One region of the [Pantoea] beijingensis genome, then DNA from elsewhere that is predicted to be linked to it. Evidence: predicted binding sites of a transcription regulator. Region 1 holds the regulator's gene; each other region holds the start of a gene.
What was found. The regulator CRP, encoded in region 1, controls carbon source genes, mostly activating them, when cyclic AMP is high. The targets are predictions, from matches to a motif close to ATGTGANNNNNNTCACAT.

Region 1 (7,354 bases):
TCACACCCGAACGCGCCTTCTCCGCACCCGCGATAAAGGCCCGCATCATCCCTTGCTGTGTAGGGTTATCACCACCACCGACAAAACCAACAGCGCGACCGTTCGTTGAGATCAATGCCGCCAGCGCGCCTGCTGCATATGCTGCCTGGATATAGGCCAGGTCGACATATTCAACGTTAGGCGGCGCAGCTTCAGCAGGTTTGAATGTAGAAGCAAAAAACTGCGTGTCTGGATATTCAGGCGCAATTTCTGCAAAGGCAGAACCATACTCAAAGCTGTGCCCGATAATGAGCGCAAAACCGTCATCGGCATAGCCACGGATTGCCTGTTCCATCTGTGCCTGCGGCACGCTCTCGCTGTAGGCAACGGTATAGCCCTGTTTTTTCAGCGATTGCAGTCCTTGCCAGGCCAATGTATTCCAGCCGCCATCAGCAATAGAGCCGGGTAACAGCAACGCGACTTTAACGTGTGCGTCTGCCGCCTGCGCTTTACTTGATAACAGCGGAGTGAGTGTGGGCAACAACACCGCTCCTGCCAGCATTTTTGCGAAATCTCTGCGACTTAAACCCGCCATTTTTATGCTCCTCCTGCTAAATATGCTTCTGTTATGCCGTGATTTTCGTTACCTTAAAAGCATATATTTTCGCACTCAGTGATGCCTAAAAGGCAACGCAAAGGAGAAGCATGCTGCAGCACCGGTTGTTAATTTATCTTGATGAAGTGGCGCGGTGTGGATCGATCCGTAAGGCAGCGGCACGCCTGCATATTTCAGCCTCAGCGATTAACCGCCAGATCCTGGCGCTGGAAGAAACATTAGGTACCCCGCTGTTCCAACGACTGCCACGAAAAATGGTGCTGACCGCCGCTGGTGAAACGCTTATCCACCACGTACGGCAAAGCTTTAAGGAGCTGGAGTGGGCACAGATAAAAATTGAGGAGTTGAAAGGGTTACGGCGCGGTGAAGTAACCGTCGCAATGATGAGCGGTCTGGCAGCAAACCTGATTCCGCGCACGGCTGCCGAGTTTCGTCGGGCAAATCCGCGCGTCAAATTGATCCTTCGTCAAATGACCACCGGTGAAGATATTATCAATGCTGTCGCCTCCGGCGAGGCCGATTTAGGGCTCGGTTTCGATTTCGAACTCCCGCCGACGTTAAGAACCCTCGCATCGTCAGTTGGCCGTCTGGGTGCTGTGGTTGCGCCGGGCCATATTCTGGCAGATAAAACCAGCCTGCGTCTCAGCGATTGTGTGCCACATTCATTGGTTATTGCCGATAAAAGTATGGTGATCCGCCCTTATCTTAACGATCTTTTCGCACGAGCCAAGGTGACCATGCAGCCGGTCATTGAAACCAACTCCATTGAAGTGATGCGCCAGGCCGCGATGGTCGATCAGGCGCTCACCTTTTTAACACCGTTCGATATTGAATTTGATTTACGCAGCGGCAGATTGATCTATATTCCGGTGCGTGAATTGTCGCAGCAGCCGCAAACACTGATGCTGATCGGTCACGATCGTGGCACCAGCGCAATTGGCAGCGTATTAGCAGAAACGATTAAAGGGATGATGGCGGAAATGGCGTAAAAGCCTGTACCTCCTGAACCAATTGAACTAACGCCTGGGCAGCACGTTCTGTTTCAATTTTTCCACGGGCTGCATCCGCTGAGGCCGCATTACCGGTCGTACCGGAAGGATGAAGATCCTCAGCCATCCAGCCAAAGCTTACGCCACCTTCGGGCGTTAGAATCCCACCTTTCTCCGCCGAAGCTACCGAGGCCGAAACGAAATTTTCCGCATACTGCATCTGTACCAGTTCAGGGTGCAAATGCAGCATCACGCTGGTTTCCGACTCTCCGCCATGGATACCATGCTGTAGCTCATCGGCACAATACAGATCGCTACTGTCAATGGTGCGAAACCAACTGGCGCCAACGGCGAACATCTCAAGCTCAACGCGCAGTTGGCGACAAACAATCTCCATCAGTTGCGGCTGGCCGCCGTGTGAATTCCAGAAAATAATTTTACGTGCGCCAGCGCGCCAGGCGCTTTTCGCAACCTCAAACCATACCTTTCCCAAGAGATCATAAGGCAACGTTAACGTTCCCGGATAACTGAGATGTTCATCAGATTTGCCGATTGGCAGCGCAGGCATCACCAGTACCGGTAAGTCCGCCGGCATCAGTTCAACCGCGCGCGCAATAATACCGGCATTAATCGCGGCATCTACGCGTACGGGCAGGTGTGGGCCGTGCTGTTCCACTGCGCCAATAGGTAATATCACCACCACCTTTTCCATTTCAAGTTCGCTAAACTCACGCGTCGAGAGATCCCACCACCAGCGGGATGAGGGCATATTCATTGGCAACCTCCTGCAATATTTATCTCAGTTTCGCCAATTTAACGCGCTGATGAAAGCAACAAAATTGCCGCACTGTGTTGCTTTTTTTGCATCAAAAAGCGACGGAGATGACTTTGCTGCGCTAAACGTGATAACAATGCACTTCGCCCGAATTTTCTCAGGGAGTTCTATTATGTCATCCAGACACCCGGTTATTGCGGTCACGGGTTCAAGCGGCGCAGGAACCACGACGACCAGCCTCGCCTTCCGCAAAATCTTCCAGCAGCTTAATTTGCATGCAGCCGAACTGGAAGGTGATAGCTTTCATCGCTATACCCGTCCGGAAATGGATCTGGCAATCCGTAAAGCTCGTGATTTAGGGCGCCATATTAGCTATTTCGGACCGGAAGCAAACGACTTCGGGCTACTGGAAGAAACCTTTAGCGAATATGGCCGCAGTGGTCGCGGTAACTCACGTAAATATTTGCACACGTACGATGAAGCCGTGCCGTGGAATCAAGTGCCTGGCACCTTTACGCCGTGGCAACCGCTACCGGAACCCACTGATGTGCTGTTCTATGAAGGGCTGCACGGTGGCGTGGTAACCCAGCAGCACAATGTGGCGGAGAAAGTCGATCTGCTGGTGGGCGTAGTGCCGATCGTTAACCTGGAATGGATCCAGAAACTGGTTCGCGACACCAGCGAGCGCGGTCATTCGCGTGAGGCAGTAATGGATTCTGTCGTACGATCCATGGAAGATTATATCAATTACATCACGCCGCAGTTTTCACGAACCCACATTAACTTCCAGCGCGTGCCGACCGTCGATACCTCAAATCCCTTCGCCGCACGAGATATTCCCTCGTTGGATGAAAGCTTTGTGGTGATCCATTTCCGTGGGCTGGAGGACATTGATTTCCCTTACCTGCTGGCGATGATCCAGGGATCGTTCATTTCCCATATTAATACTCTGGTGGTACCGGGAGGCAAGATGGGGCTGGCGATGGAATTGATCATGGGGCCGCTGGTTAAGCGTCTGATTGAAGGGAAAAAAATTGAGTAACTCGTCAAGCCAGCCAAGGCTGGCAGGAACACTGCAGTGGCGGATCGCAATCCGCCCTGCGGGCTATATTACAGTTCGATGACTTCATAGCTGTGCGTGATCTCTACACCTTTACCCAGCATCAGCGACACCGAGCAATATTTTTCTATCGACAGGTCGACCGCGCGTGCCACCGCTTTATCATTCAATCCGGCGCCACTAACGATAAAATGCACATTAATGTGGGTAAAAAGACGCGGTGCCTCTTCGCGCCGCTCGGACGTCAATTTCACTTCACAGTCAGCCACGTCGTGGCGCCCTTTTTGCAGGATGGAAACCACGTCAATTGCACTGCATCCCCCCGCGGCCATTAATACCATCTCCATCGGACTGGGCGCTTTATCACCGGAATTACCATCCATCAGCACCTGATGCCCGGATGCAGATTCACCTAAAAAAGTCAGCCCTTCTACCCACTTTACACGCGCCTGCATAACATTCATCTCCTGATTCGTCCGGTTGACTTCAGACTACGCTTTACAAGAAAAAACGGCAACGCTATGCAATTCACTTCATGCTGAAGCGAGACAACAGGAGACACTTAGCGAAAGCTGTGCTACAAACGAAGTTGTAATATTTTGCCAACTCATATATACCCTGAAGAGCACGGGTAGCAGGATGGTGGTAAGCGGGTATACCCACATGTAAGACAACGCAGCCAAAAACTTGCAGTCCGAAGTATGACGGGTAATCAGTCCGGCGAAAGTGGGACAACATAATGAGCAGATGCCCGGATAAAATTCCTGATAGGAAAACGCTTGAATATTTCAACGCCTGGCAGGGAATACCCTCCCTGTATTTAGGGCACGATTACAATAGAGGATAACAGCGAATGGTTCTCGGCAAACCGCAAACAGACCCGACTCTCGAATGGTTCCTGTCACATTGCCATATTCACAAGTATCCATCCAAAAGTACGCTGATTCACCAAGGTGAAAAGGCGGAAACGCTCTACTACATCGTGAAGGGCTCTGTAGCAGTGCTGATTAAGGATGAAGAAGGCAAAGAGATGATCCTCTCTTATCTCAACCAGGGCGATTTCATTGGCGAGCTTGGCCTCTTTGAAGAAGGCCAGGAACGTAGTGCTTGGGTTCGGGCCAAAACAGCCTGTGAAGTGGCTGAAATTTCTTACAAAAAATTCCGTCAGCTGATTCAGGTCAATCCTGATATTCTGATGCGTCTCTCTTCCCAAATGGCGCGTCGCCTGCAGGTCACCTCAGAAAAAGTAGGTAATTTAGCTTTCCTTGACGTGACGGGGCGTATTGCGCAAACGCTGCTCAATCTGGCTAAACAACCGGATGCCATGACGCATCCAGACGGTATGCAGATCAAAATCACCCGTCAGGAGATTGGTCAAATCGTCGGCTGCTCGCGTGAAACCGTCGGCCGTATCCTGAAAATGCTGGAAGATCAAAACCTGATTTCCGCACACGGCAAAACGATTGTTGTATACGGCACACGTTAATTCATCCCGACCCACGGCGTGATGTTGCTATCACGCCGTTTTTTTATATTGCGATAACCTGATGTGGCGGAGAATCATTTATCACCCTGAAATAAACTATGCGCTGCGCCAGACGCTAGTGCTGTGTTTACCGGTGGCCATTGGCTGGCTGCTTGGCGATCTCCAAAAAGGACTGCTCTTCTCGTTAGTCCCCGCCTGCTGCAATATTGCCGGGCTCGATACGCCACACAAACGCTTTTTTAAGCGGCTGATTATCGGCGGTGGCTTATTTGCTCTCAGTAGTTTTCTGATCCAGTGGATGACGCAACACCAGCTCCCTTTGCCTGCAATCCTGTTTGCTATGGCCATGCTGCTGGGTGTGACCGGAGAAATTAGCCCGTTACATGCACGGCTTCTCCCCGCGTCCTTGATTGCCGGAATTTTTACGCTCAGCCTTATTGGCCACATGGCGGTATGGGAGCCTCCCCTGCTCTATATACTCGGTACAATCTGGTATGGCGCATTTAACTGGTTCTGGTTTTGGCTGTGGAAAGAGCAACCAATGCGCGAAACGATCAGCCTGCTCTATCGTGAACTGGCCGACTACTGTGAAGCAAAATATAGCTTGCTAACACAGCTCACCGACCCTGAAAAAGCACTACCACCTCTGTTAGTACGACAGCAGAGAGCGGTGGACCTGATCACCATCTGCTATCAGCAGATGCATATGCTGGCGGCAAACCGCCACAGCAGTCATAAGCGACTGACGCGTGCATTTCAAGTGGCACTCGATCTGCAGGAGCATATTGCCGTCAGCCTGTCGCTACCGGATGAGGTGCAAAAACTGGTTGAACGCAGCCATGCTGAAGCGGTGATTCGCTGGAATGCACAGGCGATAGCGGCCCGGCTTCGTACGCTAGCCGATGATATTCTTTACCATCGGCTACCCGAGCGCTTTAGTATGGATAAGCAGCTGCAGGCACTGGAGAAAATCGCACGACAGAACAGTGAAAACCCAGTCGGCAATTTTTGTTATTACCACTTCAGTCGCATCGCGCGCGTGCTGCGCACCCAACGCCCGCTTTACCAACGTAATCTAATGGAAGATCGACAACGACGACTGCCGCTGATCCCGGCACTGAAAAGTTACCTTTCACTCAACTCATCCGCATTGCGAACGGCGACACGTTTCGCCGTCATGCTGGTGATTGGCAGTACGCTGGCGCTATTTTTCAATATTCCTAAGCCTTACTGGATTCTGATGACAATTATGTTCGTCAGTCAGAACGGCTATAGCGCCACCCGCGTACGCATTCAGCACCGTGCTCTGGGTACGCTAGTCGGATTAATTATCGCTGCGGCAACGCTGCGCTTGCAGGTTGCAGATAGTTGGGTACTGCTCGCGATGCTGACAATCACACTGGTAAGTTATTTGTTTATCCGCAAGTTTTATGGCTGGGCAACGATTGGTTTTACCGTCACCGCCGTCTATTCACTGCAATTGCTAACGCTGAATGGCGCGCAGTTTTTACTACCGCGGTTGATGGATACCATCATGGGATGTCTGATTGCTTTCGGCGGCATGATCTGGCTCTGGCCGCAATGGCAAAGCGGCCTGCTGCGACAAAACGCCCACGATGCACTGGAAGCTGACCAGGACGCATTAAGAATGTTGCTGGGAAACGAGCAGGACAGCGTGAAACTGGCCTACCAGCGCGTCCGCGTCAACCAGGCGCATAACGCGTTGTATAACTCATTAAATCAGGCGATGCAGGAACCAGCCTTTAATGCTCAGTATCTGTCTGATATGAAGCTCTGGGTGACGCATAGCCAATTTATCGTCGAGCATATTAATGCGATGACGATCCTGGCTCGTGAACATACTATGCTTACGCCATCACTAGCCGAGCGCTATTTGCAATCCTGCGAGGTCGCGCTGCAGCGATGCCAGCAGCGACTGGAATATGACGGTCCGGGGTCAGATACTAATATCCTCGAAGCGCAAAATAATCTGCATACCGGTCCAATAACCATTATGGAACGGCATGTTTCGCGGATTCTGGGTCATCTGAGCGTAATGCATACTATCTCATCACTGGCATGGAGCCAGCGCCCACGTCACGGAAAGTGGCTGGTTGGGAAGCTGAGGAAATCATAGCAAACGGACAGAGAGTAACTGCCCGTTGAGGTTGGCCTGCGTATCGGCATTCCAGGCAACACCGCTTGCTATTCGGCCAGTACGCTCTCCAGGGCTCGAGCAAAACGCGCCATTCCTTCGACAATATCCGTGGGTTCAATGATCAACGACGGCGCGAAGCGGATAACGTCAGTACCGGCATTTAACACCATTACGCCCTGCTCCGCGGCAGCGTTCAATACATCACGCGCTTTACCCGCATATTGTGGCTTCAGCACAGCGCCAAGCAGCAACCCTTTTCCGCGGATCTCGCTGAAGACATCGAGTTTGCTG
Region 2 (7,354 bases), 630 kb from region 1:
CGAAAACCAAAGTGTGTGGTTTCCTGCGGTTCATCTGCCATTTGTTTTGCCTGCTCCACAATCAAATATCCCCGAAGTGTATCAGAGTCGCGATTATCAGGCACGCTAGCCCACGTTTATTCGTTGATGCATCTCAATATCCCATCAGACTTCAGGCTGCAGATTACGGGCTGTGATATGAATCATTTCGAGTAATCATCATCCGATAACACGTTACTGTCTGATGCGTCTTCATGGATCTCCGACGTTTCCGGCAGCGCCTGCTCAGCCAGACGCGGATTAATGGGCCGTTTTATCTCGACGCCGAGATGGCGAAAACTTTCACTCTGGGCAATGAGGTTACCACGCCCTTCCGCCAACTTTTTCATTGCAAGGCGGTAATGATCCTGAGCTTTATCCAGGCTCAGTCCTAAGCCTGTCATATCATCAACAAAAAGTCGCATCTTGTCGTAGAGCTTAGCGGCACGATCGGCAATACGCTGTGCATTACGACTTTGATGCTCATAGCGCCAGAGATTATTTATGGTACGTAACGCCACCAGCAGCGTTGTCGGGCTCACCAACATAATGTTCAGTTTTAGCGCTTCGCTAATCAACTCTGGCTGTCGATCAATCGCCAGTAAAAATGCAGGTTCTACGGGAATAAACATCAACACATAATCCAGTGAGCGTAAACCCGGTAATTGTTGATAATCTTTTCGGCTTAACCCCCGAAGATGCGCTCGAATTGCCGCAATATGCTCGTTAATTGCCTGCTCCCGCGCAATATCGTCTTCCCCATTGAAGTAACGCTCATAGGCAACCAACGTCATTTTGGCATCAATCACCACATCTTTACCCTGTGGCAAGCGCACAATAACATCCGGCTGCATACGGCTATGCTGATCGATCTGGACATTAACTTGGGTCTGATATTCATGGCCTTCACGTAAGCCCGATGCTTCAAGTACTCGACTCAGCACCACCTCTCCCCAATTCCCCTGGGTTTTATTATCGCCCTTTAACGCTTTGGTCAGATTGATCGCTTCCTGTGCCATTTGCGCATTCAGCTGTTGCAGATTACGAATTTCATGGGAAAGCGTATGTCGCTCACGCGCTTCCTGACCGAAACTGTCCTGAACCTGGCGACGAAATCCTTCCAGTTGTTCACGCAGCGGCGTTATTAAACCCTGCAGGCTTTGACGATTTTGTTCATCAACCCGCCGACCACTGCTTTCAAAAATGCGATTCGCCAGGTTTTCAAACTGTGCGGTCAGCCGCTGTTCACTGTTTGTCAGCAAACGCTGCTTTTCTTCAGCCGCCATTCTTGTCTCTTCCAGCCGGATAGTCACTTCACGCAATTCAGCTTCCTGCGCGCTGTTAATTTCACGCAGCGCACGGAGCTCCTGCTGCAGCAGTTCACACTCATTGCGCCAGTAGCCCAACTGCTCTAGCTTCTCCTGCGCGGCGGTAAACTGCCCGTGAAGATTTCGCAGCTCAATCTCATGCTGGCGCAGGTGTTGCTGATGCTTTTCCAGTGACAGTTGACGCGAGGCTAGCTCCTGCTGTGTCTGGTGCAAATCATGTTCCAGCAGACGCTGCTGCGTATCATGCTGCGCACTACGCTGCTGCGCACGCATACTGACAATTAACCAGCCCAGCAACAGCCCAATCACTAAGCCGCCAATACCGTAAAATAAACTGGTATCCACTTATCCTCCTGTTACATCGCGCGTTTCTATCGCGCTACGCGTCTATTCAACGCCACGTTAAAGGGAGGCTGTATGGATGTCCAGTCTGTTTTATCCTGACCAGATGATAACGGTAAAAATGACCGCATAAGCGGCCACAGAAGAGTGATCATTTTGAGGGCCACGGCCGTGGCACAAGGGAGAGAGCAGGCCGCCGAAACGCCCCCGTCCTGAAAGGGCTACAGCAGGCGGCGAGCCGCTTCAACCACGATTTTCACCGCGTCGCTTTCCGTCTGTTGCATTGTCTGAGCATCCGGGATCTCTTTTTGAGTCCGGTTAACAATGACACCAGCCACCATACCAGCACGCAAGCCCTGGCTGGCGCACATCGTTAATAACGTTGCAGACTCCATCTCATAGTTCAGTACCCCCATTTGCTGCCACTCTTTCATCGATCCCTGGAAGCGGCTCACCACGCGCCCGGAGAATGTGTCGTAGCGTTCCTGACCGGGATAAAACGTATCGGATGAAGCGGTAATCCCAATATGGGTTTTCGCACCAGTGGCTTTCGCAGCATCGACCAGCGCCGTCGTACAACTAAAATCGGCCACAGCCGGAAACTCCAGTGGAGCAAAATGCAGACTTGCACCGTCAAGACGAACCGATCCCGTCGTCACCAGCACATCACCCACATTAATATGCGGCTGGATCGCACCGGTAGTTCCCACACGCAGAAACGTTCTGACGCCTAACTGCGCCAACTCTTCAACCGCGATTGACGTCGAAGGGCCACCAATGCCGGTTGAACAAACCACAACAGGTTTACCGTCCAGTTCCGCGCGCCAGGTAGTGAACTCGCGATGAGACGCAAGATGAACAGGATTCTCCATCAGAGCCGCAATTTTTTTCACGCGCTCAGGATCGCCAGGCACAATCGCCAGTGTCGCTCCCTGTAAATCAGCTTTTGTAATACCAAGGTGAAAAACGTCAGATTGGGCCATAACAGACTCCTGTTTAAAATAGGATTGATAATGCAATGCGCTACTGTAAGGCAGCACTCAATAAATTTATGTGATTTTTCTCACTCATTAAAATGGAAGTTACATTTCATAAGGAAAAATATGTGGTTTAAATCACATTAAATCACTCTGTAATCATAATTTGCTACAACCAACCCTGCGCTTTTTCCTGCCCGAGTGTTAAAGAGATAGATGTTAAAAAGGGTACGCAACACATAATCAATGTGTAATTCTGACTATAGTTACCTGATTGCGCTAATGCTTGCATGGAGAGAACAATGAACACTGAAAAAAACACCGCTCATAAACAAGACAATAATGGGTTCGCTCCTGCGGTAGCCCCCACCGCATCGACCACGATTCTGACTGAAAGTGAGTCGATCACGACTAAAGAAACTTCCATTCCCACACAGGGCGAAAACATGCCCGCTTTTTATGCCAAACCCAAAGATGCATCAGAGCCGCTACCGGTAGTTTTAGTGGTTCAGGAGGTCTTTGGCGTCCACGAACATATCCGCGATATTTGCCGCCGCCTTGCGATGGAAGGGTATCTGGCTATTGCCCCTGAACTCTATTTCCGTCAGGGCGACCCTAATGATTACAGCGATCTCTCAACATTGCTGAAAGAGCTGGTCAGCAAGGTGCCTGATGCACAGGTATTAGCCGATCTTGACCACGTGGCTAATTGGGCCTCGCGGAACGGAGGCGATATGCGTAATACCGCTATCACCGGCTTTTGCTGGGGAGGACGTATCTGTTGGCTGTATGCCGCTCATAATCCACAGTTAAAAGCAGCTGTTGCATGGTATGGCAGGCTTGTGGGTGAAAAAACCATGAAACAGCCAAAACATCCGGTTGATGTGACAATGGACCTTAACGCACCGGTGTTGGGTTTGTACGGTGGATTGGATACTGGTATCCCACAGGAAAGCGTTGAATTAATGCGCCAGGCGTTACGAGCGGCTAACGCTAAATCAGAAATCATTGTCTATCCGGAAGCCGGACATGCATTTAACGCAGATTATCGTCCCGATTATCATGAAGAATCAGCGAAAGATGGCTGGTCGCGGATGCTCGCCTGGTTCAAACAAAACGGCGTAAAACCTGCAGCCTGAGTAAACAAGGGGGCGCCGGCGCCCCCTAGTATCAGACTTTAGTTTCACGCAGGTTCTGTGCCGCTTTTACCATGTTGGCCAGCGCCTGACGCGTTTCAGTCCACCCACGCGTTTTCAAACCACAGTCCGGGTTAACCCACAAGCGCTCAACCGGAATACGTTTCGCCGCTTTCAGCAGCAGATCCTGAATCCACTCCACGCCAGGCACGTTGGGTGAATGAATGTCATACACGCCCGGCCCAATTTCATTGGGATACTCGAAATCCTCAAACGCCTCGAGCAGGTCCATATCAGAACGCGATGTTTCGATGGTGATCACGTCAGCGTCCAGCGCGGCGATAGAATCCATGATGTCGTTAAACTCGCAATAACACATGTGGGTGTGAATCTGCGTATCATCCCGTGCAACAGCCGCATTCAGGCGGAACGCATCCACGCCCCATTTCAGATAGGCCGCCCAGTCAGACTGACGCAATGGCAAACCTTCGCGCAGCGCAGGCTCATCAATCTGGATGATACCAATGCCCGCTTTCTCCAGGTCTTCAACTTCGTCACGCAGCGCCAGCGCAATCTGTTTAGCAATGGTTTCACGTGACACATCTTCGCGCGGGAAAGACCAGCAGAGAATGGTCACCGGCCCCGTCAGCATCCCTTTGACAGGCTTATCGGTCAGAGACTGCGCATATTTGGCCCATTCAACGGTAATCGCTTCAGGACGACTGACATCGCCAATAATAACCGGCGGTTTCACGCAACGGGAACCATAGCTTTGTACCCAACCGTTCTGAGTAAACACGAAGCCATCCAGATGCTCGCCGAAGTATTCAACCATGTCGTTACGTTCTGCTTCACCATGTACCAGCACGTCCAGACCTAAACGCTCCTGCTCCGCGATCGCCTGTTTGATATGTTCCGCAATGCCGGTGCGGTAATGATTACCGTCGAGACGCCCCTGTTTGAAATCCAGGCGCAGGCCACGAATTTCAGTGGTCTGAGGGAATGAGCCTATGGTCGTGGTGGGCCATGCCGGCAGGTTAAAGCGCTTACGCTGGGCAACGGCACGCGCCGGGTAATCGCTTTGACGTTCAATATCTTGTGGGGTGATCGCGGCCAGACGTTGTGCAACAGCGGCATTATGTACGCGGTTTGAGTTACGACGAGCGCGGATTGGCGCGCTCCATGATTCCAGAGACGCCGCATCGTTGGTGTTCAGCGCTTTCGTCAGCAGCGCCAACTCACCGCATTTTTGCAGTGCAAATGAGAACCAGCTTTTCACTTCATCATCAAGCCGTGTTTCAACACTCAGATCGATTGGGCTATGCAGCAGTGAACATGAAGAACCCATCCACAGCTGTTTACGCTGACCAACAAGCGGCGCTAAACGCTCAAACCAGGTGCTCAGATCGGCACGCCATACGTTACGGCCATTGATCACCCCTAAAGAGAGCAGCCACTCGGCGGGCAGTTTAGCGTTGATATCAGTGATATCATCTTTGCCGTGTACTAAATCAACATGCAGGCCATTTACCGGCAGTGCGCGAAGGGTATCCAGGTTGTGAGAGATACTATCGAAATAGGTGGTTAACAGCAGTTTTGTATTGCCCAGCAGCGCAGTATAAGCCGGTTTGAAAGCGTTCAGCCATTCAGCAGGCAGCTCAAGAACCAGTGCAGGTTCATCGATCTGCACCCACTCAATACCACGTTTCGCCAGCTCCGCCAGCACTTGCTGGTAGACGGGAAGAATATCCTGCAGCAGGCTCAGGCGATCAAACTGCTCACCTTTCACTTTGCCCAGCCAAAGATAGGTAACAGGCCCCAGTAAAACAGGTTTGACTTTATGCCCAAGGGCCAGCGCTTCATCGACTTCATCCAGCAGCTGTGTCCAGGTCAGTTTGAACTGCTGGCCCTTAGTGAATTCTGGCACCATGTAGTGATAGTTGGTGTTAAACCATTTGGTCATTTCTGCAGCGGCGGCGGGTTCGCCGGTTGGTGCGCGACCACGTCCCAAACGGAACAAGGTGTCCAGATCGACCGAGCCGTCTTTATTTTGGTGACGCGCAGGTACGTTGCCCAGTAACAGACTGGTCGTCAGTACGTGATCATACCAGGCAAAATCACCTACGGGCAGCAGATCAACGCCAGCCTCTTTTTGTTGCTGCCAGTGGCGAGCACGCAGTTCACTACCCACGGCCAGCAACTCTTCCTGAGTACTGTTGCCTGCCCAGTAACTTTCCTGCGCTTTTTTCAGTTCGCGACGTAAGCCGACGCGGGGAAATCCAAGTGTATGGTTCAGGATGGTCATGATTTTATCCTTGTCTGTTAATAACGTTGCGCAATATGTTGAACTGGCGTCATTAGCACCGTCAGTTTGGACGTGGGTCGCGCGGCATTTTTAGCATGGTTCACCGCGCCGCATTTAAGGTCACCTTGCGCACTCAGGTGCTCATACGTCTGGTAAAATACACCTCGGTCCAAAATGACAAGCAGGATAGCTGGAAGTTTGGACGTCCAGATGTTTACACTGCTATACTGTGCAGGTACTGTATGAACCACAAGCGCAAATTATTCACTCTCGATATGAAGGACTCTCATGATCGAACTCAAACACCTGCGAACGCTGCAAGCATTGCGAAATACTGGCTCGCTCGCTGCGGCGGCGGCCCAGCTGCACCAAACGCAATCGGCGTTATCCCACCAGTTCAGTGACCTGGAGCAGCGCCTGGGCTTTCGTCTGTTTGTGCGCAAAAGCCAACCGCTGCGCTTTACGCCGCAGGGAGAGATCTTGTTACAGCTGGCTGAACAGGTGTTACCGCAGATTCAGCAGGCCTTACAGGCATGCCATGAACCTCACCAAGCCACCCTGCGTATCGCTATTGAATGCCATAGCTGTATTCAATGGCTGACGCCCGCACTGGATAATTTCCGCCAAAGCTGGCCGCAGGTGGTGATGGATTTCAAATCAGGCGTGACTTTTGATCCTCAGCCTGCGCTGCAGCAGGGCGAACTTGATGTAGTACTGACTTCTGATATCTTGCCTCGCAGTGGTCTACACTATTCGCCCATGTTCGATTTCGAAGTTCGGCTGGTACTTGCGCCCGATCATCCGCTGGCCCAGCAGGAACAAATTACGCCAGTTGACCTGGCGAATGATGTGTTGCTTATTTATCCAGTACAGCGCCAGCGTCTGGATATCTGGCGTAACTTTCTGCAACCCGCGGGCGTCAGTCCGGCATTGAAAAGCGTCGATAATACTTTACTGCTGATTCAGATGGTTGCCGCGCGTATGGGCATTGCCGCGCTACCGCACTGGGTAGTAGAAAGCTTCGAACGTCAGGGATTAGTTGTCACAAAAACACTGGGGAATGGACTCTGGAGTCGACTGTACGCTGCCGTGCGTGATGGTGAGCAGCGCCAACCGGTTATCGAAGCGTTTATTCGCTCTTCACGCCAGCACGCATGTGATAATTTGCCGCTGGTTCATGACGCCTCGCGTCCCGGCAACCCGATACCACAGCCGCTCTCGTCACCGCTACTCTGAATATATACGCAC
Region 3 (7,354 bases), 800 kb from region 1:
CGCGATCCGGCATTGCGGGTGCTAACCGGGATTCAGGTCGGGAAAACCAGCGGGCCAGGGTGCCAAGTATGCCTTTAGGCGCCAGCCAGAGAACGCAAAGCAGGAGTAGTGAAAAAATCAGCAAACGGTACTCTGCAAAGGTCGCCAATAATTCCGGCAACACCACAATCAGCAACGCGCCCAGGACGGGTCCTAATAAAGTGCCGCTACCGCCGATGACTACCGCCAGAACAAACAGAATGGATTGTGAAAAAGGAAATGAGTCGGGATTAATAAACATCATCAACGGTGCGACCAACGCGCCCGCTGCACTGGTCAGCATCGCTGACAGGGCAAAGGCAAGGGTCTTACTGACTGTGGGGTTAAAGCCGAGTGAACGAGCGGCAATTTCACTTGCTTTGACCGCGCGCATCGCCAGTCCCCACTGACTCTGGTGCAGGCGGGCATAGAAAAGAAGGGCGAGAACCATGAGCAGCGCGCAGCTCACGGCCAGCCCAATGGCGGGATCCAGCCCGTCGAAATCGGGCATCGGGATCCCCATCAGGCCATTTGATCCGCCCGTAACATCACGCCACTCGATGAGAATATGGCGCACGACGAGTGCAAAGGCGATAGTGATCATCGCGAGCCAGGGGCCCGTCACGCGCAGCGCTGGAATCGCCAGCAGTGCGCCGAGCCCGCCCGCCACGAGCGCCGCAATACAGAGGGCGAAGCCCAGTGGCATACCTGATATCGTTAAACCCGCTGAGAGATAGGCGCCAATCGCATAAAAGGCGATATGACCAAATGAAATTTGACCGCTCAGACCGACTAAAATATTCAGTCCAACGGCCACTACCACGGCCAGCGCGCACAGTGACATGACCAGCAGCGCATAACTATCAAGCCAGAAAGGTAACGCCAGACCAAGTATTGCCAGAAGCATTAAAAAAAGTGGATTAAGCGAAACGTTTTTCTTCACACCTTCACCCTCAGTTTGTGACCAAATAGCCCGTCGGGCCGCAGCGCAAGTGCCACGATAACCAGCGAAAACGTAAATATTTGCGTGAATGCAGAGCCGAAATAGAGGGTGACCAGCGCTTCAGCCAGTCCGAATAACAGGCCAGATATATAAATGCCGCCGGCACTGGTCAAACCGCCAAGTATGGCGACGGCAAAGGCTTTCAGGCCGAACAGCGTCCCCATATCGCTGTTGATATTAAACAGTGGGGCGATCAGCATGCCTGCCGTGCCGGCAAAAAGCGTGGAAACGGCGTATGCGGTAGCGATCACTAAACTCACGCGGATGCCCATGAGCCGTGCGGCCCGTGGATTTTGTACGCAGGCTTCCAGCACTTTACCCAGAGTGCTGTATCGGCGAACCAGAGCCAGTAAAAGCACGATGATTAAACCGATAGCGGGAATCAGCAGGCTAAATAGCGCGACAGAATGACCAAAAATATCAATGCTGAAATCCGTACCAGGAAACTGACGCGGTTCTTTACCGAAGGTAAACATGGCAATGTTATCCACCAGAATACCGCCTGCAACGGTGGCCATTAACCAGGCGTCCGAATCTTTGCTGTGGAAGGGGTGGATTAATAAACGCTCAATGATCAAGCCGAACAGGGCGCAAACCAGTAAGGTCATCGGTATCGCCAAAAGTAGCGGCCAGCCAAACGTGATACTCAGCGTATAGCAGACGGTGGCACCGACCATCATGGCACTTCCCTGAGCAAAATTAAGCGTGCGCGACACGATCCAGGTGATATGGAAACCCAGCGCCAGTAGCGCGTACATACTGCCAAGATTCAGGCCGGTTGAAAGGGCGGTACTCCACATAGCAGTGCTCCTGAGCGCGGCGAGTGTTTATCTCGCCGCAAGCGAGTTAAGGATTAGCGGGAACAATTTGCTCGCCAATGAAATGGGCAAAAACGTAATCTTTTGCCCCCAGGGCGTCATGCTGTTGTGGTGTGAAGGGGTGCTGATAATGCTTGATCAGACCATCATAATCGTCGATTTTGTAAAACCCATCGCGTACTGATTTACCGTTCAGGTCATCTGCTTTTGCCATGGCAAGTGCGGCCAGATGCATGGCGTCGTAGGCATTAGCGATGCCGACGGCGGGCGTAACATCCGCCAGCGTTTTGATTTGTGGATACTGTTTTTTCAGTGCGCTGAGTACAGTCTCGCCTTTAGGCGTATTGTGATCGGTGAATAGAAAGGTCTGAATGAAGGTCACGCGATCGGCGCCCGGCCCGGCCAGTTCGCTAAAACGGCCTCCTGCGGGGCCCCAGTGTGATACCACCGGTACTTGCCAGCCCATTTTGTGCAGGGATTTCACCACCTGTGCGGATGGCCCCACGTTGCCCACCATCAGCAGCGTATCTGTGCCAGCACTTTTTAGCCGCGTCAATTGCGGCACAATATCCACATCACTTTCCTCAATGCGCTCTACGCCAGCGACAGGGATTTGCCGTCGGGTCAGTGCTGCACGAAAGCCTTTTTCATTAGATTCACCCCAGGGGTTATTAACCAGAATCATGCCGGGTTTTTTCATGCCAGCGTGGGTAACGCCATAGTTCACCAGCGCTTCATCGACCATTTCATCGACCGCCGAGACGCGGAAGGCGTAGTTATCTTTGGCGCCGTTATGGGTAATGCCCGTACCGGCCGCCCAAATACCCATAAAAGGGGTTTTTAACTGATTGGTTAAAGGGACGATCGCCAGGGAGACCGGCGTATCAAGTCCACCAAACAGCACCGTCACTTTTTCGCGTTGAATCAATTCGCGTGCGGCCAGCATCCCCTTACCGGGATTGCTTTCATCATCCCGGCGTACTAATTCGAGGGGACGTCCTTTCACGCCCCCGGCTGCATTGATCTCATTAATCGCAATGGTCAAACCACGGGTTAAGGCTTCGCCAGATTTTGCCGATTGGCCTGACAGCGCGGCCACCAAACCGACTTTTATTGGTTCACTGGCAGCCAGTGCATTGAATGAAAGAGCCGTACACAGCGTGACAGTAGCTACCCGCTGCAACCATTTACCGGAAGTGCGTTTTTGTTTCATTTTGACGCCTCGCATATTGCTAGCTATTTTGTTTTTATTTCTAGCAATTTCGATGCCAGTTTATTATTCGCGTTGCGCCGCCGCGGTATCGCGTCGTTTATCCACAGAATAATGGGAGGGCTATGCGCTATATTGGTGCTGCTTGCGCCAGCAAAGGGCGAGGCAACGCTTGCGCGGTACTGGCCACCCCGGTTGTGTAAAAACAGGGGATACTGTGCGTAAAATGAGAAGCGTGGGGGGGAGTTGTTTGTTATGGGAGCTTGTTTGCAGGTGAAAAGAGAGTGAAGTTGCAAAACAAATTTTGCGCAGGCTAACAGCGTAAAATATCGATAATTACAAACCGGCCAGAAAGCGTCTTAACGTGGGCGTTTTACGTTTCAATCGGACCAGAAATATCAGCCTGCGTATAGCGAGAAAAATGGTGAAATATGGGCGACATGGCTGTCGCCCATCATAGCATCAGAAATTATAACCGACGACCAGGTAGTAACCCCAGCCGGTCGATTTCACCTCAAATGGCCCATTACCGAAGTTCAGCTCAGTACCATCCGACCATTGTCCGCCGTTATGGAAATAACGAGCGACCACGGAATAGTGCCAGCGATCATAGCCCAGCGAGAGGATATGGCTAGAAGCGATAGAGTTATTGGTGCGCGCATCGCCGGCTTTATCCCGCAAATCCGAGCCAAAATCGAAGTTAGTGAAGCTGATATAATTCAGACTACCGCCCCACAGCGTAGTGAGAGGCAGGAAGTATTTGATTTTGAAACGATAGCCATCCCAGCTATTTTCGTTAGGCGCGCCATAGTTTTCCCACTGATATTTCGCATAAATATTTGCGGAAAGCGCCAGCTTTGTGCCGGTATCGATATCCGTACCCAACCCCATAAACCAGGTATTCTGGCGGTTATCGTTATTGCGGCCCATATCGTAGATATAGTTGTTGGCAAAATACCACTCTTTGAACGGGCCGAAGCTCAGATCGGTACCGGTGAGTTTATCAATCGAGAAACGTGGCTCGATTTCCATAAACAGCGGTGAGCCTTTATCCCAAATGCCGCGATCGGGGGTATTACCCGCACCAAAGAATTTGGGCACATCAATGTAGCCGTAAAAGTCGAACCAATCCTTATGGGCAAACGCTTCGTATTCCAGATACACATCGTTGTTCAGTTGGGGTCCGAATCGTGTGTGGTAGCTACCCACCACGTTGACGCTTTGGTGCCACCAGTCTGAGACATACTGTGTGTCGTTTGTTTCTGCAAGTGCAGACGCACTGTATGACATTGCCATCAGTGTGCCTGCTGCCATCAACATTTTAGTTTTCATTTTATTACCACATGCAATGTGACCATTCTTTGTTCGCATGAACGATGGTCTTGTTGTGTATTCCCTAAAGGACGGGAGTGTGAATGTTGTCTTCACGAAACGGGATAAACGCTGCTGAAGCGTGCCCGCGCATCGTGCCTAAATCCAGCAGACAGAAAATAGATATTTGTCACATTTGTCAAAGTTTGTTTCATTTCAATTTCGCTGATATGTGACGTAAATCACAAAACATGGCCCTGGGCCGTAGAACGAGGCTGGGCGCGGATATATCCATCATTTTTCCCTATGGGTAATCGTTTGCGTCGATACGCTAATTTCTCCTGTTGATTGCATGTCTATGTTATTAAATTGGGTAGCCACCCATTAATGTTAATGCCACTTATTCTGGAGCGTTTCGCATGAAAAAAATGCTTTTCCCTGTCCTGATTGCACTGGCCGGTATAAGTACGTCTGTCTTTGCCGAACAGCAATTGCGTTTTGGTGTGGATCCAACATTTCCCCCGTTCGAATCTAAAGCTGCGGACGGTACGTTACAGGGTTTTGATATTGATATCGGGAATGCGATTTGCCAGCAGATGAAGGTGAAATGCGTATGGGTTCGGACAAGTTTTGACGGCATGATCCCGGCTTTAAAGGCGCGTAAGTTCGATGCAATCCTGTCATCGATGGCCATGACGGATAAGCGGCGAGAGCAAGTGGCGTTCAGTCATATGTTATACAACACCCCCAGCGCACTGGTGACCAAAAAGAATAGCGGATTATCACCGGATGTAAATTCGCTAAAGGGGAAAGTGGTGGGGGTAGCGCAGGGAACAACACAGGAAACGTATGCTAAAGCGCGCTGGGAGAATAAAGGTGTGGACGTCGTTTCTTACCAGAATCAGGACGAGATTTACCCCGATCTGGCTTCGGGACGTATCGATGCCACCTTAACCAGCGCGGCATCGGCTGCAACCGGATTTCTGAAAACCGATCAAGGCCAGGCTTTTGCTATAAGTGGCAATACGCTGTTTGACAAAGCATATTTTGGCGAAGGTGTCGGGGTGGGGCTGCGCAAAGATGATGAAAAAAATGTGGTGCTGATTAATCGCGCGTTGGCCATTCTGCACGAAAAAGGCGTTTATGAGGCGTTAACGAAGAAATATTTTACCTTTGATGTTTACCACATTGAATAGTTGAGCAGAAGAATTATCCCGGGCCCGCCAAACGACGTCCGGGCGAGTTTGTGATAATGACATCTCTGACTGCATGCACGCCAGCGTGAGCCCGCTTCTTACCGCCAGCACTTGCCTTTACTTGACCTCTTTATTTTTGTGGGTATATAAATGTATGGAGGTGCTTTAGCGTAATGCGTAAAGGAACACTTCTTAAAGATCAATAAGTAACAGGAAAAGGATATCGAAATGAAAATAAAAGCGATCGTTACAGTGATGGTGGCCTGCGGTTTATTGTATGTCCCTACTGCGGTGAATGCATTGCAGAGTTCGGGGTTTCTCACCGCAGAAACGGCACCAGATAGCCTGGCGATTTTGCCGCCGCCACCTGCTGAAAACTCAGTCACCTTCCAGTCCGACAAAGCACAATATGAAGCTGGCCATGTTTTAAGGAACGCCGCACGGACGGAATTGGCTAGCAAAGATGCGGATTATAAGAATTTTGGGCAGGCATTTTCGGCGGCTTTTGGCATGGAAATATCTGAGAGCCATACTCCAGTGCTATATCATCTGCTGAGTGAGGTGCTACAGGATAGCCACGATTTTGCTATGCGTGGTGCTAAGGATCACTACAAAAGGGTGCGCCCTTTTGTCATCTATAAGGACAGTACCTGTACGCCAGATAAAGACAAATCGATGTCTACCACGGGATCTTACCCTTCAGGTCATGCCTCTTTCGGTTGGGCAGCCGCCCTGATTCTGGCAGAAATTAATCCCTCACGTGAGACGGAAATCATTCGTCGTGGTTATGACTTTGGTGAAAGTCGGGTTGTTTGTGGCGCTCACTGGCAGAGTGATGTGGAAAACGGACGTATCATGGGAGCGACTGTTGTGGCATCACTGCATGCGAACGCAAAATTTGCGGAATTGCTGAGCCAGGCCAAAAATGAGTTTGCAACCTTAAGCGCGCAGGACAGCAAATAAGGCATTGGTGCAAAGATAAGGCGGGGCGTGTTTGTTTTATCAAATATGTTGTAAACAAGCGCGGCTTTGCCTTGCATAAGTTAATGGGGGCGGGTGTTTTATGACCTCAGATAATAGCGGATACAGACAGTAATCTGCTTATAATTCCCGCACCCCAATGTCGGCAGCACATTGTTGCCATTGCAGGATGACATCATATTGCTGACGATCGACCTCGCTGAACCCGTTGATCAGAAGCGGGGCGCGAAGGTGATAATACTCGGGGCTATTGGCTATCTGGCGAAGGGCGTCGCGTAACGTAGCAAGCGCGGTGGCGGATGTTTCGGGGCCAGTAATCAAGGGTAACCCCGGCGTCGCTGGTGTTTGGCCAATAATTTTTAGCTGCCGAATAGTCTGTGGAGAATGGCGTTGCAGCAGAGCAAAGGTGACACAATCAATTGCCGCAATATCCGCTGTACCTTGCTGAACTGCAAGCAAGGATTGCCGGTGACTCCCGCTAAAAAGTACCGTCTCAAAAAAGTGTCCCTGTTGGCTTAATGGCGCAACCACCATACGCAATGCGTTATAACCTGATTGTGAATCTGCGCTGTTACATATGACCCGACGATGTCTGAAATCCGCCAGTGTGGTCCCCGGATCCGCCTCTCTGGCTACCAGGACGCTACGGTAATGTATCCCTTCACAGCCAGGCGCAGCATAATGAAAGCAACCGATAAGTTGTACGTCAGGCAGGCGAGTCACTAAAGGATAGCCGCAGGTTTGGCTCAGGAGTAACGTTGGATCCTGCCAGTGTACAAGCAAATCATCGGGCCACCGTAATGGCAGATTGTTTTCA

Region 2: the regulator CRP is predicted to act here: its motif matches at 2,792-2,809, upstream of udp (uridine phosphorylase).
Region 3: the regulator CRP is predicted to act here: its motif matches at 4,591-4,608, upstream of J1C60_RS16660 (nucleoside-specific channel-forming protein Tsx).

What each region holds. Positions count from the first base shown of each region.
Region 1 covers NZ_CP071409.1:366,504-373,857, reverse strand. Annotated here, with positions in the region: gene J1C60_RS01590 (BMP family protein) at 1-574, opposite strand, end outside; gene J1C60_RS01585 (LysR family transcriptional regulator) at 685-1,584, shown strand; gene J1C60_RS01580 (creatininase family protein) at 1,556-2,359, opposite strand; gene J1C60_RS01575 (phosphoribulokinase) at 2,532-3,401, shown strand; gene J1C60_RS01570 (OsmC family protein) at 3,470-3,874, opposite strand; gene crp (cAMP-activated global transcriptional regulator CRP) at 4,273-4,905, shown strand; gene J1C60_RS01560 (YccS/YhfK family putative transporter) at 4,967-7,042, shown strand; gene argD (bifunctional acetylornithine/succinyldiaminopimelate transaminase) at 7,111-7,354, opposite strand, start outside.
Region 2 covers NZ_CP071409.1:3,842,866-3,850,219, forward strand. Annotated here, with positions in the region: gene ubiE (bifunctional demethylmenaquinone methyltransferase/2-methoxy-6-polyprenyl-1,4-benzoquinol methylase UbiE) at 1-41, opposite strand, end outside; gene rmuC (DNA recombination protein RmuC) at 183-1,691, opposite strand; gene udp (uridine phosphorylase) at 1,910-2,671, opposite strand; gene J1C60_RS17390 (dienelactone hydrolase family protein) at 2,968-3,804, shown strand; gene metE (5-methyltetrahydropteroyltriglutamate--homocysteine S-methyltransferase) at 3,836-6,106, opposite strand; gene metR (HTH-type transcriptional regulator MetR) at 6,395-7,342, shown strand.
Region 3 covers NZ_CP071409.1:3,669,727-3,677,080, reverse strand. Annotated here, with positions in the region: gene J1C60_RS16675 (branched-chain amino acid ABC transporter ATP-binding protein/permease) at 1-961, opposite strand, end outside; gene J1C60_RS16670 (branched-chain amino acid ABC transporter permease) at 958-1,821, opposite strand; gene J1C60_RS16665 (ABC transporter substrate-binding protein) at 1,868-3,052, opposite strand; gene J1C60_RS16660 (nucleoside-specific channel-forming protein Tsx) at 3,512-4,381, opposite strand; gene J1C60_RS16655 (ABC transporter substrate-binding protein) at 4,780-5,556, shown strand; gene J1C60_RS16650 (acid phosphatase) at 5,785-6,519, shown strand; gene J1C60_RS16645 (phosphate/phosphite/phosphonate ABC transporter substrate-binding protein) at 6,658-7,354, opposite strand, start outside.